DNA from 3 places in the Azospirillum sp. TSH20 genome. Region 3 is predicted to be linked to each of the others. Evidence: riboswitches for the same ligand, from Rfam matches in the RefSeq annotation. Region 3 holds a riboswitch; each other region holds the start of a gene.

Evidence for each region. A riboswitch is a leader RNA that binds a small molecule or an ion and turns the genes downstream of it on or off. The one in region 3 is predicted to bind thiamine pyrophosphate.
Region 1: another riboswitch for thiamine pyrophosphate. It lies ahead of thiO (glycine oxidase ThiO); the one in region 3 lies ahead of TSH20_RS15860 (ABC transporter ATP-binding protein).
Region 2: another riboswitch for thiamine pyrophosphate. It lies ahead of thiC (phosphomethylpyrimidine synthase ThiC); the one in region 3 lies ahead of TSH20_RS15860 (ABC transporter ATP-binding protein).

What each region holds. Positions count from the first base shown of each region.
Region 1 is NZ_LGQU01000150.1:6,969-12,188, forward strand. Features, by position in the region: gene TSH20_RS31770 (PaaI family thioesterase) at 10-453, opposite strand; gene TSH20_RS31775 (thiazole synthase) at 547-1,347, opposite strand; gene thiS (sulfur carrier protein ThiS) at 1,531-1,737, opposite strand; gene thiO (glycine oxidase ThiO) at 1,734-2,939, opposite strand; TPP riboswitch at 2,931-3,030, opposite strand; gene mgtE (magnesium transporter) at 3,117-4,559, opposite strand; gene TSH20_RS31795 (STAS domain-containing protein) at 4,941-5,220, shown strand, end outside.
Region 2 is NZ_LGQU01000048.1:52,078-57,297, forward strand. Features, by position in the region: gene TSH20_RS13930 (cation:proton antiporter) at 1-642, shown strand, start outside; gene argB (acetylglutamate kinase) at 725-1,624, shown strand; gene TSH20_RS13940 (hypothetical protein) at 1,645-1,932, shown strand; gene TSH20_RS13945 (CorA family divalent cation transporter) at 1,988-2,974, shown strand; TPP riboswitch at 3,051-3,184, shown strand; gene thiC (phosphomethylpyrimidine synthase ThiC) at 3,304-5,043, shown strand; gene greB (transcription elongation factor GreB) at 5,078-5,220, opposite strand, start outside.
Region 3 is NZ_LGQU01000054.1:6,327-11,546, reverse strand. Features, by position in the region: gene TSH20_RS15875 (hypothetical protein) at 1-102, opposite strand, end outside; gene TSH20_RS15870 (hypothetical protein) at 99-701, opposite strand; gene TSH20_RS15865 (acetoin utilization protein AcuC) at 865-2,037, opposite strand; TPP riboswitch at 2,140-2,246, shown strand; gene TSH20_RS15860 (ABC transporter ATP-binding protein) at 2,282-3,013, shown strand; gene TSH20_RS15855 (ABC transporter permease) at 3,010-3,777, shown strand; gene TSH20_RS15850 (ABC transporter substrate-binding protein) at 3,825-4,766, shown strand; gene TSH20_RS15845 (universal stress protein) at 4,889-5,220, shown strand, end outside.

The sequences.
Region 1 (5,220 bases), on a different contig from region 3:
GTTGAACCGTCACTTCGGCAACATACAGATGGCGGTCTGCTGCATCAGGGCGCAATCCTTCTCCGCGCCGCCGTCCAGCATCGACACCTCGACCTGGGTGATCGTCAGGGTGCGCCCCGGCTTCACCACACGGGCGCGGGCGATCATGACGTCGCCCTTGGCCGGCGCCATCAGGTTGATCTTGAACTCCACCGCCAGAACTTCGGCGCCCGCCGGCATCAGGCTGTAGGCGGCATAGCCGCCGGCATTGTCGGCCAGCGTGCTGACCATGCCGGCATGGAAGAAGCCGTGCTGCTGCGTCAGCTCGGGGCGGAACGGCAGCCGCATCTCGCAGAATCCCGGCTCGACCGCCGTCAACTCGATGCCGAGAGTCCGGCAGATCGGCTGCTGTTCGAAGGAGGCGAGACAGCGCGCCTTCCAGTCGGGGTCGCGGGGAACGAAGGTGTCGGCCAAGGCGAAGCACTCCGGCAAGGGGACGTCGCGGGACAGCCTGCGACAGCCGCCCCGCCGGATCAAGCCCGTATCCCCATAGGTCAGCTGCCGATCTCAGCTGCCGATCAGGCCCATCTGCGGGCTGGACGGTTCGGCATGGGCGCGCATCGGCATGCGGCCGGCCAGATAAGCGGCGCGGCCGGCGCTGACCGCGTCGCGCATCGCCGCCGCCATTCGCACCGGATCGCGCGCCTTCGACACCGCCGTGTTCAGCAGCACGGCGGCGCAGCCCAGCTCCATCGCCAGAGCGGCGTCGGATGCGGTGCCGATGCCGGCGTCCAGCACCACCGGCACGGGGCTGCGGGCGCAGATCGTCTCGATGGCGTGCGGGTTGCGGATGCCCATGCCCGAGCCGATGAAGGCGCCCAGCGGCATCACCGCCGCCGCGCCGAGATCGGCCAGCTTGCGGCAGGTCACGGGGTCGTCGTTGCAATAAGGCAGCACGACGAAGCCGTCATTGACCAGTTCCTCCGTCGCGCGCAGCAGTTCCTCCACATCGGGATAGAGCAGTTCGCGGTCGCCGATGACCTCCAGCTTGATCCAGGGCGTATCGAGCGCCTCGCGCGACAGCTGGGCGGTCAGAACGGCTTCCTTGGCGGTCATGCAGCCGGCGGTGTTGGGCAGCAGCCCGACCGGGCCGGTCGGCCGCCCGGCAGTGGCACGGGCCAGCACGTCGACGAGGCTTTCCGAATAGCCGTCCAGGCTGATGCGCCGGATCGCCAGCGTGACCAGCTCGCTGCCGCTGGCCGCCAGCGCGTCGAGCATCACCTGCTGATTCGGATAGCCGGCGGTGCCTAGGAAGAGGCGCGACCCGAGGTTGCGCCCAGCAATGGTGAGGATGTCGGATTGGGACATGGGGAGTGCCTTTTAGAAGGCCCTCTCCCGCCCCGGGAGAGGGAGGGGACCCGCGCCGAAGGCGTGGGGAGGGTGAGGGGATGTCCGAACTTGGATTTTGATCCTTGCCCCACCCCTCACCCTTCCCAAGCTGCGCTTGGGCCCCTTCCCTCTCCCGGGGCGGGAGAGGGAGGTGTAGGAAGGTCAGCCGCCTTGGATCGGGCGGACGATTTCCAGGCTGTCGCCGGGCTGGAGCCGGGTTTCGGGCCAGCGGCGGCGGGGGACGACGGCGCCGTTCAGCGCGACGGCGACCCCCTGCGCACCCTCGGCGATGCCGCGACCAGCCAGAAGCTCGGCCAGCGACGCGGCGGAAAGCGGCTCTTCGCGGCCATTGATGCGGATGGCGCTCATGCCGCCGCTCCCGCCGCAACGAAGCGGTCGGCGGCGAAGGGGCGCAGCAGCGGGTCGGTCTCGCCGGTCAGCACCAGCCGGGCGATGCCGTCGGCGGTCACCGGAGTCAGCAGGATGCCGTTGCGGTGGTGGCCGGTGGCGTGGATCAGGCCGGGAATGCCGCTGTCGCCCAGGATCGGCGCATCGTCGCGGCTGCCGGGGCGGAACCCAACCCAGGCCTCCTCGATCGGCAGTTCGGCGATGCCGGGCAGCGCCCGCCATGCCCCCTCCAGCAGGGCGAACTGCCCGCCGGCGGTCAGACGGTCATCGAAGCCGCGCTCCTCCGTCGTCGCGCCGATCAGCAGCCGGCCGTCCAGCCGCGGGATCAGGTAGGTGCCGGGCGTCCACACCACATGGCGCAGCAGCGGCAGTCGCTGGTCCATCCGCAGGCAGACCATCTGCCCTTTCACCGGCCGCACCGGCGGCATGGCGGCGGGCGGCAGTCCCGGCACTCCGGCCGACCATGCCCCGGCAGCCAGAACCACCCGGTCGGCCCGGTGCAATGTTGCAGCAACCCGCACACCCACGGCGCGACCGCCCTCCACCGCCAGCGCCACCTCGCCGCACTGTTCGTGCAGGCGGGCACCGGCGGCCAGAGCGGCGCGGCGCAGGGCGGCCGCGACCTTGCGGTTGTCGACCTGATGGTCGCCGGCACAGAACAGGGCACCGGCGACGCCCGGTTGCAGGAAGGGTTCGCGCCGCCGCACCTCGGCCCCGCTCAGCCACTCCACCGGCAGGCCCAGGTCGCGCTGGAAACCGTGCAGGAAACGGACCTTGGCGGCATCGTCAGCGTTGAGCGCGATGACCATGGTGCCTTCGCTGCGCAGATCGACCGCCATGCCGCTCGCGGCTTCAAGATCGCGGGCGAAGTCCGGCCACAGCGCCTGCGAGGCGCGGGTCAGCGGCAGCAGCCCCTCCTCGCCCGGTTCGGTTTCGACGCAGGCGGCCAGCATGCCGCCGGCGGCATGGGTGGCGCCGCGCCCGGCCTCTCCCCGCTCGAACAGATCGACGCGGCAGCCGGCCGACGCCAGCCTCCAGGCGATGGCGAGACCGATGCAGCCGGCACCGATGATGGCGACGGATGGACCGGCAGCGGACGGACGGATTCCGGAGACGGAAGATGGATGTGCCGAAAATGGAGATGACTTTGGCGCATGGATCATGCGGCGGCTCCCTTCGCTGGAATTACCCAGACAGGTTCGATGGGTGTGTTCTCAGCCGCGCGACCACCGCACGGCACCCCAGGCCTATGGCTTGCCTTATGCCAATGTTTCGCTGGCCCCACAAGCGGAATCGGTTCTTCCCGCCGGCGAGGCCGCCGCCCCCATATCAAGAGCCCCCTACAACAAAAACACCGACGCCAGTCCCAGGAAGGCCAGGAAGCCGACGACGTCCGTCACCGTCGTCAGGAACACCGCGCTCGACACCGCCGGATCGACGCCGAGCTTCTCCAGCCCCAGCGGGATCAGCGCACCGCTCAGCCCCGCCACGACCAGATTGATGATCATGGCGAGCCCGATGACGATGCCGATCAGCGGGCCGTACCAGACCAGCGCGATCGCACCGACCATCACCGCGAAGATGCCGCCGTTGATCAACCCGACCAGCAGTTCCTTGCCCACCACGCGCAGCGCATTGGCCGACGACAGGTCGTGCGTCGCCAGCGCGCGGACGACGACGGTCAGCGTCTGGGTGCCGGCATTGCCGCCCATCGAGGCGACGATCGGCATCAGCACCGCCAGCGCCACGATCTGCTCGATGGTGCCCTCGAACAGCGAGATGACGCCGGACGCCAGGAAGGCGGTGGCGAGGTTGATGGTCAGCCAGCCGACACGGCTGCGGGCAATGTCGGCGATGCCGCTGAACACGCCGGTGTCGCCCGACCCGCTCAGCTTGCGCAGATCGTCCTCCGCCTCCTCGTCGATGATGCGGACGACGTCGTCGACGGTGATGACGCCGATCAGCCGGCCGGCGGCATCGACCACCGGCGCGGAGACCAGCGCATATTGGCGGAACAGGTTCGCCACCTCCGCCCGTTCCATGGTGGCGGGGATGGAGTCGACCTCGCCGGTCACCAGATCGGCGATGCGCACGGCACGGCGCTGGCGCAGCAGGCGCGACAGCGGCACCGCCCCCACCACCCGGTGCATCGGGTCGACGATGAAGATGTCGTAGAAATCCTCCGGCAGCGTGTCGGTCGCCGCACGCACGAAGTCGATGGTCTTGCCGACCGTCCAGAATTCCGGCACCGCGACCAGCTCTCGCTGCATCATGCGGCCGGCGCTGTCCTCGTCGTAGGTCAGGTTCTCCTGCACCAGGGCGCGTTCGGCGTCGGGCAGGTTCGCCAGGATCTGCGCGCGCGTCTCGGCGTCCAGATCCTCGATCAGTTCCACCGCGTCGTCGGTGTCGAGGTCGGCGACGGCGGCGGCCAGCTCCTGCGGCTCGAACCGTTCGATCAGCGCTTCGCGGAGATCGGGGTTCAGGTAGGACAGCACCTCGCCGTCCAGCGCGGCGGGAAGCAGGTCGATCAGGTCGGCGCGTTCGGCCGGCTCCGCCTGTTCGATCAGGTCGGCGATGTCGGCGGCATGCAGCCCGTCCAGCCGCGCCAGCACGGCCTCGCGTTCACGGGCGCGCAGCAGGCCGACGATCTCTTCCACGAACTCCGGCTCGACGCCGTAGGGACGTTCGTCGTCCGCCTCGGGACCCGCATGCGGGCGGGCTTGGGCGTGGGCGTGGGCAGCGCCGTCCGGCCGCAGATCCGGCGTGTGGGGATCGGTGTGCATGCCGGCACCCTCCCTTCGACGATGCATCCCCCGCATGCCTGAGCCGGGTGGCCGGCGGCATGGTAACGACGGGACGGCTCCGCGACATCGGACGGGGCCGATGGCGCTTGGGGCCGGCGTTCGGGGTTTGCGGGTTGTGGAAGCCTTCCGGCCGGTGCCGGGAGCCGTCCGTCAAGGGACGGGACCGGTGACGGCGGAAGCGCCCCCGACATAGAGGCGCCACCCCGGTTTGTCCAGCCCGGTTCGGCGGAAACCGGCAGGCACGGCGGCATTGGCCGCATTTGCCACCATATCCTTGCACCGCCGCGACCCTTCATGTTCCCATGCGTCTCGCGCCGCATCCACGGCGGCGCGGGATGGGGAGGGGGACCGAAAGCACCGATGGAGTATGCCTTCACCACCGTCGGCGGTCGCGACGGCATCCTGCTGTCCGGCCGCTGCACCTACGAGGACGGCACCCGCTTTCACGACATGTTGCGCGACTGGGACTTCGCGGCCAGCCCGGTGGTCCCGATCGATCTGCGCTTCGTCACCTTCATCGATTCCGCCGCCATCGGGATGATGTTCATCCTGGCGAACCGCTGCCGCGAGGCCGGTGGTCACATCGTCGCCAGCGGTGCCGCCCCGCACATCGTCCGCGCGCTGCGCCGCGCCACGCTGG
Region 2 (5,220 bases), on a different contig from region 3:
TTCGCCTATGTCGGGGCGACGGTCCTGGTCGTGCGCCCGCTGCTGGACCGTCTGCTGGAGCGGGTGGCGCCGGATGGGCGGATGGGCGATACCGCGGTGGTGGTGACCTGTGCGGCGCTGCTGGCTTCGGCGGCGGTGACCGAACTGATCGGACTGCATTACATCCTGGGCGCCTTCATCGCAGGCAGCGCCATGCCGCGCCGCTATGCGGCCGCCATCCTCGACCGGCTGGAGCATTTCGCCACGCTGATCCTGCTGCCCTTCTTCTTCACGCTGACCGGGTTGAAGGTGAATTTGACGCTGGACGACCCGGCGCAATGGACGGTCTTTGCGCTCGCCAGCCTCGCCACGTTCGCCGGTAAGATGGCCGGCACCACGCTGCCCGCCCGCTGGACCGGCGAGTCCTGGCCGGACGCGCTCAGGCTCGGCACGCTGATGCCGTGCAAGGGGCTGATGGAGGTGATCGTGCTGACCGTTCTGTTGGAGGCCGGCGTACTGTCCGGTCCCTGTTTCTCTGCGATGGTGCTGATGGCGGTGGCGGTCACCGCGCTGACGCAGCCGATGACGCGGCTGGCCGGATTGTGGCGTCCGGCCGGCTGTACCGCGGCGGCGACCGCGGGAGGCAGGCGTGGGGGTATGTGACCGTTAAATTGCCCCCTAGGCAACCGGCCGGCCTTTCCGTTAAAGAGACCCGACACTCCATCCCGACAAAGGGCATCCTCCCGTGCAGACTCCCACCCGTGACGAGTGGCTCGCCAAGGCCCGTACCCTGTCCGAAGCGCTGCCCTACATGCGCCGTTATGCCGGGAGCACCTTCGTCATCAAGTACGGCGGCCACGCCATGGGCGACGCCGGTCTGGCGGAGCTGTTCGCGCGCGATATCGTGCTGCTGAAGCAGGTCGGCATCAACCCGGTGGTCGTCCACGGCGGTGGGCCGCAGATCGGCCAGATGCTGGAGCGGCTGAAGATCAAGTCCAGCTTCATCGACGGCCTGCGCGTCACCGACAAGGAGACGGTCGAGGTGGTCGAGATGGTGCTGGCCGGCTCCATCAACAAGCAGATCGTCGCCGCCATCAACAGCGCCGGCGGCCGCGCCGTCGGCCTGTCGGGCAAGGACAGCAACCTGATCACCGCCCGCCGGCTGGAGCGCGTGCAACGCGATCCCGACAGCAACATCGAACGGGTGCTGGACCTGGGATTCGTCGGTGAACCCTACAAGGTGAACCCGGAGATTCTGCAGGCCCTCGCCAAGTCGGACATCATCCCGGTGATCGCGCCGGTCGGCTTCGACGTGAACGGCGACACCTACAACATCAACGCCGACACGGCGGCCGGTGCGGTCGCGGCGGCGGTGAAGGCGGCGCGCTTCTTCCTGCTGACCGACGTCGCCGGCGTGCTCGACAAGGAAAAGAAGCTGATCGAGAAGATGTCGCTGGCGGATGCCCACAAGGCCATCGCCGACGGCACCGCCTCGGGCGGCATGATCCCGAAGATCGAGACCTGCATCGGCGCGGTGGAGCAGGGCGTCGACGCCGCTGTTATCCTGGATGGCCGCGTGCCGCATGCGCTGCTGCTCGAGATCTTCACCGAGGGCGGCGCCGGCACCCTGATCGGCAAGGCCTGACGCCGGAATAAGGGGGACTGATGTCCGACCTGCGCAAGGATTTGCTCCGCCAGATGAAGGCCATCCGCGAGAAGATGGACCCGAAGCTGGTGGAGCGCGCCAAGCTGGCGGCGTTGGGCAAGGTTCCCTACGACAGCGACGCGGCGAAGGAGGCGGTCGGCCATTTCCTGGACGCCAAGCGGGACGGCGGCGCCTTCCGGCGCAAGCTGGAACAGGCATTGAAGGCCGAGGGTGCGGCGCTGGACCTCGACAATGGGGAGAAGGTGCCGCCACCCGTTAAGCCGCGACGCGGCGGTCGGCTGACGTAAATTGCCCTCTCCCGGGGCGGGAGAGGGGCGGATTACCGACGCAAGGAGCACAGCCTTGCTGCATGTCTTCGTCAATGACGGCGGTCTGCTGCGTTGGGTCAGGGAGGCTGCCGCGGAGGAGGCGGCGCCATTGCCCGACTCCGCCGTGTGGCTCGACCTCATCAATCCGACGTCCGAAGAGTTGGCGCGGGCGGAGGCGCTGATCGGAACGGGCCTGCCCACCCGCGAGCAGATGGCGGAGATCGAGGAGTCGAGCCGTCTCCGCGTGACCGGCGGCGCCTTGACCATGACCGTCACCGCGCTGGTCTGGGCCGACACCGACGAGCCGCGCATCGCCACCGTCAGCTTTGTGCTGGCCGGGCGGCGGCTGGTGACCATCCACGACATCGATCCGCAGGCGCTGCTGGCCTTTCGCCGCCGCGCCACCCATGGCGAGATCTCGGCCGCCCGTGGCGAATTGGTTCTGGCGGCGCTGGTGGATGGGATGATCGACCGCACCTCCGTCGTGCTGCGGCGGACCGGGGTGGAGTTGGATGCGCTGAACCGCCGCTATTTCCGCGGGCGCAAGCTGCGCTCCCGCGGCGAGACGCTGGACGATGCCCAGACGCTGAAGCGCATCGGCCATGCCGGCCATCTGATCGGCAAGGCGCGGGTCAGTCTGGCCAGCCTTACCCGCATGACCGACTTTCTGGCGCGCGGCGACGGCTGGCATTCGGGCAAGGCGACGCGGCGCTGGGCCAAGACCACCCTGCAGGACCTGCGCGGGCTCGACCAGTATGCCCGTTTCCTGGCCGGCAAGGTCGCGCTGGCGCTGGATACAGCGTTGGGACAGATCAATGTCGAGCAGAACGAGATCGTCAAGATCGTGTCGGTGCTGACCGTCCTGCTCTATCCGCCGACCCTGGTCGCCAGCATCGGCGGCATGAACTTCACCGACATGCCCGGCAGCCATTCGCCCTTCGGCTATGCCAGCGCCTTGGGGCTGATGCTGCTGTCGGCCTTGCTGCCGATGGTCTATGTGCGGTCGAAGCGCTGGATGTAGCGCATTTCCACAATATGGCAGACGGATCGTCCGCGGCGCTTTCCTTTTGACAGGCGCGTCCGTCGTCGGCAGGATGGGCGCATTCCAGGGGGGTCCCGACAGGGGGCTGAGATACCAACGGCCGGACGGCGCCAAGCGTCGCCGGCAGCGTGGTGACCCTTCGAACCTGATCCGGGTCATACCGGCGAAGGGAGGGACCTCGTGACGGGCCGACCACGCCCCCGTCCGGCCGCATCGCCCCCGCTATGCCGGGGAACGGCCTGCACGAAGATACCGCACCTCCGTCCGCAGTCCCGGGTTTGTCCGCCCAACTCCGACGGAGAAACCCAATGCCTAAGGACTTCAACGAGAACGCCATCCGCATCTCGACCGGCCCGCTGCCGTCGTCGCGGAAAATACATGTGTCCGGCACGCGCTTTCCCGACCTGCGCGTCGCCCTGCGCGAGATCGCGCTGTCGGGCGGCGAGCCGCCCCTGACCGTTTATGACGCCTCCGGCCCTTACACCGACGAGTCGGTTGCCATCGACGTGCGGGCCGGGTTGGCCAAGCACCGCCGCGACTGGATCCTGGCGCGTGGCGACGTTGAGACCACCGACAGCGGCGTGCTGCGCGCCAAGGGCGGCGGGGCAGTGACCCAGATGGCCTACGCCCGCGCCGGCATCGTCACCGCGGAGATGGAATACATCGCCGTCCGCGAGAATCTGGGCCGCGCCGCAGCGCTGGAGGCCGCCAGTGGATCGGGGCGCGACGGCGAGGATTTTGGTGCCGAGATCCCTGACTTCATCACCCCGGAATTCGTCCGGGACGAGGTGGCGCGCGGGCGGGCGATCATCCCGTCCAACGTCAACCACCCCGAGTCGGAGCCGATGATCATCGGCCGCAACTTCCTGACCAAAATCAACGCCAACATCGGCAATTCCGCCGTGACCTCCTCGATCGAGGAGGAGGTTGAGAAGATGGTCTGGTCGATCCGCTGGGGCGCCGACACCGTGATGGACCTGTCCACCGGCGCCGACATCCACCAGACCCGTGAGTGGATCCTGCGCAACTCCCCGGTCCCCATCGGCACCGTGCCGATCTATCAGGCGCTGGAGAAGGTGAATGGCAAGGCCGAGAATCTGACCTGGGAGCTGTTCCGCGACACGCTGATCGAACAGGCGGAGCAGGGCGTCGATTACTTCACCATCCATGCCGGCCTGCGGCTGGCCCACATCCCGCTGACCGCGAAGCGGGTGACCGGCATCGTCTCGCGCGGCGGCTCGATCATCGCCAAATGGTGCCTGGCGCATCACCGCGAGAATTTCCTCTACGACCATTTCGCCGACATTGTCGAAATCTGCCGCGCCTATGACGTGGCGCTGTCGATGGGTGACGGCCTGCGGCCGGGCAGTCAGGCCGACGCCAACGATGCCGCCCAGTTCGCCGAGCTGGAAACCCTGGGCGAGCTGACCAAGATCGCCTGGGCGCGCGACGTGCAGGTGATGATCGAGGGGCCGGGCCATGTGCCGATGCACAAGATCAAGCACAATGTGGAGAAGCAACTGGCACTGTGCGGCGAGGCGCCCTTCTACACGCTCGGGCCGTTGGTGACCGACATCGCGCCGGGCTACGACCACATCACCAGCGCCATCGGTGCGGCGATGATTGGCTGGTTCGGCACGGCGATGCTCTGCTACGTCACGCCGAAGGAGCATCTGGGCCTGCCCGACCGCGACGACGTGAAGGCCGGCGTCATCGCCTACAAGATCGCCGCCCATGCCGCCGACCTCGCCAAGGGCCACCCGGCGGCGCGGCTGCGCGACGACGCCATGTCGCGTGCCCGCTTCTCCTTCCGCTGGCGTGACCAGTTCGCCCTGTCGCTCGATCCCGACACGGCGATGGCCTACCACGACGAGACCCTGCCGGCGGAGGGCGCCAAGACCGCGCATTTCTGTTCGATGTGCGGACCGAAATTCTGTTCGATGAAGATCACGCAGGAAATCCGCGACGCCGCAGAGTCCGGCATGGCCGAGATGTCGCAGAAGTTCCGCGAGTCGGGCGGGGAGATCTATCAGCCGGCGGCGGAGTGAGGGAGGGGGAGGGGGCAGGTTACTGCCCCCTCCGTCATCCCGCGTACCTGATCTCCAGCACCTCGACCTGCTCCATCCCCGCTGGCGTACGGACGTCGACCAGATCGCCTTCCCGCGCTTTCAGCAGGGCGCGGGCGATGGGGGAGATCCAGCTGACATGGCCGCGGTCGGGGTCGA
Region 3 (5,220 bases):
CTGGCGCGCCTGCGACACCCGCTGTTCCACGGTCATCAGCACATTGCCGAGCCAGGCGCCGATCGCGACGATCGCCAGGACGATGATGAAGTTGATCATCATGTCGCGGCACCGGCCTTGGCGCGAGCGGTGGCGGGCGGCACCGGCACGCCCCCCTTGCCGCCGGTCCTCGCGTCCCCCCGCATGAAGGTCTTCTGGAACCCCAGCTTGAAGGGGAAGGCGACGTCGCACATCTGCTTCGCCTCGTCGAAACTGGAGGCCCAGACCTCCGCCACGTTGGCGCAGCGCCAGATCGGGTTCACGGGCCCGCGGTCGCCGGCGGCCCTTGCGGCGGCCGACGCCTTTTCCTGGGTGACGGTGGCGACGAACTTCATCAGGCCGGCCTGCGGGTCACCGACCTCATGCACGAACATCGGCGGCTGCTCGGCCAGCTCGCGGATCTGCTTTTCCGCCTTGCGGATGTCGCTTTCCAGCCGGTTGCGGTCGGATGACTGGCTGTTGCGGCGCTGAACCAGCTGGTTGACCCGGTTCTGAAGCTCCTGCGATTCCGCATGCAGCACATAGACGCGGTTCTCGATCTGCTCCAGACCGCTGCTCTTTTCCATGATGTTCGGCAGGAAATCCTTCAGCATCATGGCGACCGGGACAGCGGCCAGCATGATGATGACGATGGCGATCAGGAACAGGGTCGTGTTCGACATCCGCCCGCCCGTTCTCCTACCAAAGCCCGGCCCAAGGCCGGATCATCCGACGCGGAAGCTGCACCGGCGCAGTGGAATGAGGATCACCGAACAATCCAGGTCCGTCAACGAATCGTCACGGCTTGGTTCGAAATTCGACCCAAATGAAACGATTTGCTGCGGTTCAGGACAGCGCCATCTCCGCCACCCGTTTCACCGTGTCGCGCACCGGGCCCGGCCGGCGTTCGTCGCCCAGCGTGGTGAACCAGTGTTCCGGCGGATTGCGGCCGGCGGCGCGGCTCCAGGTCAGGGCGCGCAACACCGCCTCCGCCTCCGCCGTCGGCTTGATCGCGGGGTCGATGCCGTTCATCACCGCCCAGATCCCTGCCCAGCAGCGCCCGACCGACCAGGGGTTATAGCCGCCGCCGCCCACCACCAGCACCCGCGGCGCCAGCGGCAGCAGGGCCGCCACCGCATCCCACAGCGCGCGGTTGGACAGCTCCAGCCGGCTCAGCGGGTCTTCGGCCAGCGCGTCGGCGCCGGTCTGGATCACCATTGCCTGCGGACGGAAGGCACGGGCCAGCGGCAGCACCGCCGCCTCCATCACATGCTCCATCTCGCTGTCGTTGAAGCCCGGCGGCACCGGCAGGTTGCGGGCCATGCCGCCAGCGCGATCCTCCGCCTTGCCGGTGTAGGGCCAGCGACCATCCTCGTGGATGGAGATCGTCAGAACCCGATCGTCGTCGACGAAGGCCTCCTCCACCCCATCGCCATGGTGGGCGTCCAGATCGACGTAGAGCACCCTCTCCAGCCCATGGTCCAGCAGTTCCAGGATGCCCAGCACCGGCGCGTTGAAATAGCAGAAGCCGCTGGCCCGGTCGCGCCGCGCATGGTGGGTCCCCGCCGCCGGCGCATACACCAGACCGGCCGGCCGGTCGCCCAGGATCCGGGCTGCCTGCAGCGCCGATCCGCTGCTGTGGGCGGGCCGCCGGTACATCTCGGCGAAGATCGGGTTCTCCAGCTTGCCGAGATTGTGGCGGGCGGCGGTGGCTTCATCCACCCGCTGTTCCGCTTCCGCCCGCTTCAGCGCCGCGATGTAATCGGCGGTATGGAAGCGTGCCAGTTCCCGTTCGCTCGCCACATGGGTGTCGAGATAGACCTCGTCCGGCAGCCAGCCCATGGCGCGGCTGAGGTCGATGGCGGTCGAGACGCGCGGGATCGCCAGCGGATGTTTCGGCCCATAGGTCGAGCCGCGATAGATCTCGCCGCCGATGAACAGCGGGGTGCGAAAGGGCGTGGTCAGGGCTGGCACTCCATGATGCCCGCCAGAAACTAGGCGCGGCCACGCTCCGGTCAAGCGCCCGCTTCCACTGGCCGGCATCCACCTACCGGCTTCCACGGGCCGGAACTCCGATCCGGCAATGCTTGCGGTCGCGGATCGTCCGCGCCTATAGTCGCCGCCTTCACTGGGGGGAGCCGATGGGCGGCTGAGAGGTCCTGTTGCGGGACGACCCCTGGAACCTGATCCGGTTCATGCCGGCGTAGGGATCAGTGATGCGGGACCGCACCCACTCCTTTTCCGCCAGAACGACATGCTTGCGATGACGCCGCTTTCGGTGACGATCTCGCGCGCCCGGCTGACCTATGGCGGCACGCTGCTGTTCTCCGACCTGACGCTGGAGCTGCCGGCCGGCCGGACCACCTGCCTGCTGGGACCGAGCGGCGTCGGCAAGACCACCCTGCTGCGCATTCTTGCCGGGCTCGCCGAACCGGAACCGCCGACGCAAGTCGTTACCGGCGATGGAGAGCCGCTGGCCGGCCGCATCGCCTACATGGCGCAGCAGGACCTTCTGCTGCCCTGGCTGACCGTCCTCGACAATGTCCTGCTCGGCGACCGGCTGCGCCATCGCCGGCCCGGCCCGGCGCGGGTGGAGCAGGCCCGCGTATTGCTGGACCGCGTCGGTCTGGCGGGGCGGGAACGCGACCGCCCCGCCGCCCTGTCCGGCGGGCAACGGCAGCGGGTGGCGCTGGCCCGCACGCTGATGGAGGACAAGCCACTGGTCCTGATGGACGAGCCCTTCTCCGCGCTTGACGCCATCACCCGGCTGCGGCTGCAGGAGACGGCGGCGGAGACATTGGCCGGCCGCACCGTCCTGATGGTCACCCACGACCCGCTGGAGGCGCTGCGCATCGGCGACCGCCTGCATGTGATGACCGGCCGTCCCGCCGTGATGGGGCCGGCGCTGGAGCCGTCGGGCCCGGTGCCGCGCCGTGTCGACGATCCTGGCCTGCTGGCCCATCAGGCCGAGCTGCTGCGGAGGCTGGCGGAATGAAGGCGCTGCTGCGCGCCCTGGTCACCCTGCTGGTGCTGGTCGCCGGCTGGCAGGCGCTGGTCTGGGCCACCGGCCTGCCGCGTTACCTGCTGCCCAGCCCACTGGCGGTGGCCGACGCGATGCAGAGGCAGGCGCCCCTGTTGCTGACCCACGGCCTGACCACCCTGTCGGAGATCCTGATCGGGCTGGTGGCCGGCGTGGCGCTGGGCGGTGTCAGTGCCCTTCTGCTGGCGCGCTTCCGCACCGCGCGGCGCTGGCTGATGCCGCTGCTGCTGGTCAGTCAGGCGATTCCGGTCTTCGCCCTGGCGCCGCTGCTGGTCCTGTGGCTGGGCTACGGCATGGCCTCCAAAATCGCCATGGCGGTGCTGGTCATCTATTTCCCGGTGACGACCGCGCTGTTCGACGGGCTGCGGCGCACCGATCCCGGCTGGCTCGACCTTGCCCGCACCATGGGAGCCTCCCCCGCCGCCATCCTGTGGAGCATCCGCCTGCCGGCCGCCCTGCCCGCCTTCTGGTCCGGCGTGCGTGTCGCCGCCGCGGTGGCGCCGATCGGCGCGGTGATCGGCGAATGGGTGGGGTCGTCCTCCGGCCTCGGCTACCTCATGCTGCACGCCAACGCCCGCATGCAGATCGACCTTCTGTTCGCCGCCGTGCTGGTGCTGGGGCTGTTCGCGGTGACGCTGTACGCCGCCGTCGATGCGCTGGCCCGCCGCGCGCTGCCCTGGCAACCCGATACCCAACCTGCCGACGACGCCAACCCTTAAGCCGCCAACCCTCGAAGGGGGAGAGACACCCGATGAAGCACCTGCCGATGAAACACCTAATTGGCGCCGGCCTGATGGTCGCCAGCCTGATGACCTCGCTTCCGGCCCTGGCCCAGGACAAGCTGTCCGTGATGCTGGACTGGTTCGTCAATCCCGACCATGCCCCGCTGGTGGTGGCGCAGGAGAAGGGCTTCTTCAAGGATGCCGGGCTCGATGTGACGCTGACCGCCCCGGCCGACCCCAACGATCCGCCGAAGCTGGTCGCCGCCGGCGGCACCGACATCGCCGTCTCCTACCAGCCGCAGCTGATCCTGCAGGTGGACGAGGGGCTGCCGCTGGTCCGCATCGGCACGCTGGTGTCGACGCCGCTGAACTCCGTCGTTGTGCTGCGCGACGGGCCGGTGAAGACGCTGAAGGACCTGAAGGGCCGCAAGGTCGGCTACTCAATCGCCGGCTTCGAGGACGCCCTGCTCGGCGCCATGCTGGAGAAGCAGGGGCTGAGCCTGAAGGACGTCGAGCTGGTGAACGTCAACTTCTCGCTCTCGCCGTCGCTGCTGTCGGGACAGGTCGATGCCGTGATCGGCGCCTTCCGCAATTTCGAACTGAACCAGATGGAGATCGAGAAGCATCCCGGCCGCGCCTTCTACCCGGAGGAGGAGGGTGTCCCTCCCTATGACGAGCTGGTCCTGGTCGCCCACAAGGACAAGGCGAACGACCCGCGCTTCAAGCGCTTCCTGGCGGCGGTGGAACGGGCGACGCTCTACATTCTGAACCATCCGGAGGAGTCGCAGGCCGCCTTCGTCAAGGGCCGGCCGGAGCTGAACGACGAGCTGAACCGCCGCGCCTGGGCCGACACCCTGCCGCGCTTCTCCCACAGCCCGGCGGCGCTGGATGCCGAGCGCTACACCCGCTTCGCCGAGTTCCTGAAGGCGCGCGGCCTGATCAAGGCGGTGGCGCCGCTCGACCACTATGCGGTGGTGGTGAAGTAGCACCGTCCGCTTGCAGACATTGCCATTCGCCCCGGCGGAGCGTTATCTGACAGGAAAGCGCTCCGCCGGCCGACTGTCGAGCCGATGGCGGGCCAAAGCATAAGATTGGGAGACGCGAGGGCATGCCGATCAAGACCATCCTGCTGCACATGGCCAACGACGACGCCTACGCCAGCCGTCTGGCGGTGGCCGCTGCCCTGGCCAAGCGCTTCTCCGCCCATATCCAGGCTCTCTACATCGCCACCCCGGTGTCGATGCCGGCGGGCGCCACCGGCCGCGCCGCCTCCTATGGCTACATGGCGGAGGCCACCGCCATCGCCCACGAGAATGCCGAACGCATCGAGCGGGAGGTGCGTCAGGCGCTCGACGGCCTGTCCTTCGACTGGACGATCGAAGAGGGCGATCACGTCGAACTGCTGGCGGAGCGGGCGTCCTACGCCGATCTGGTCGTGGT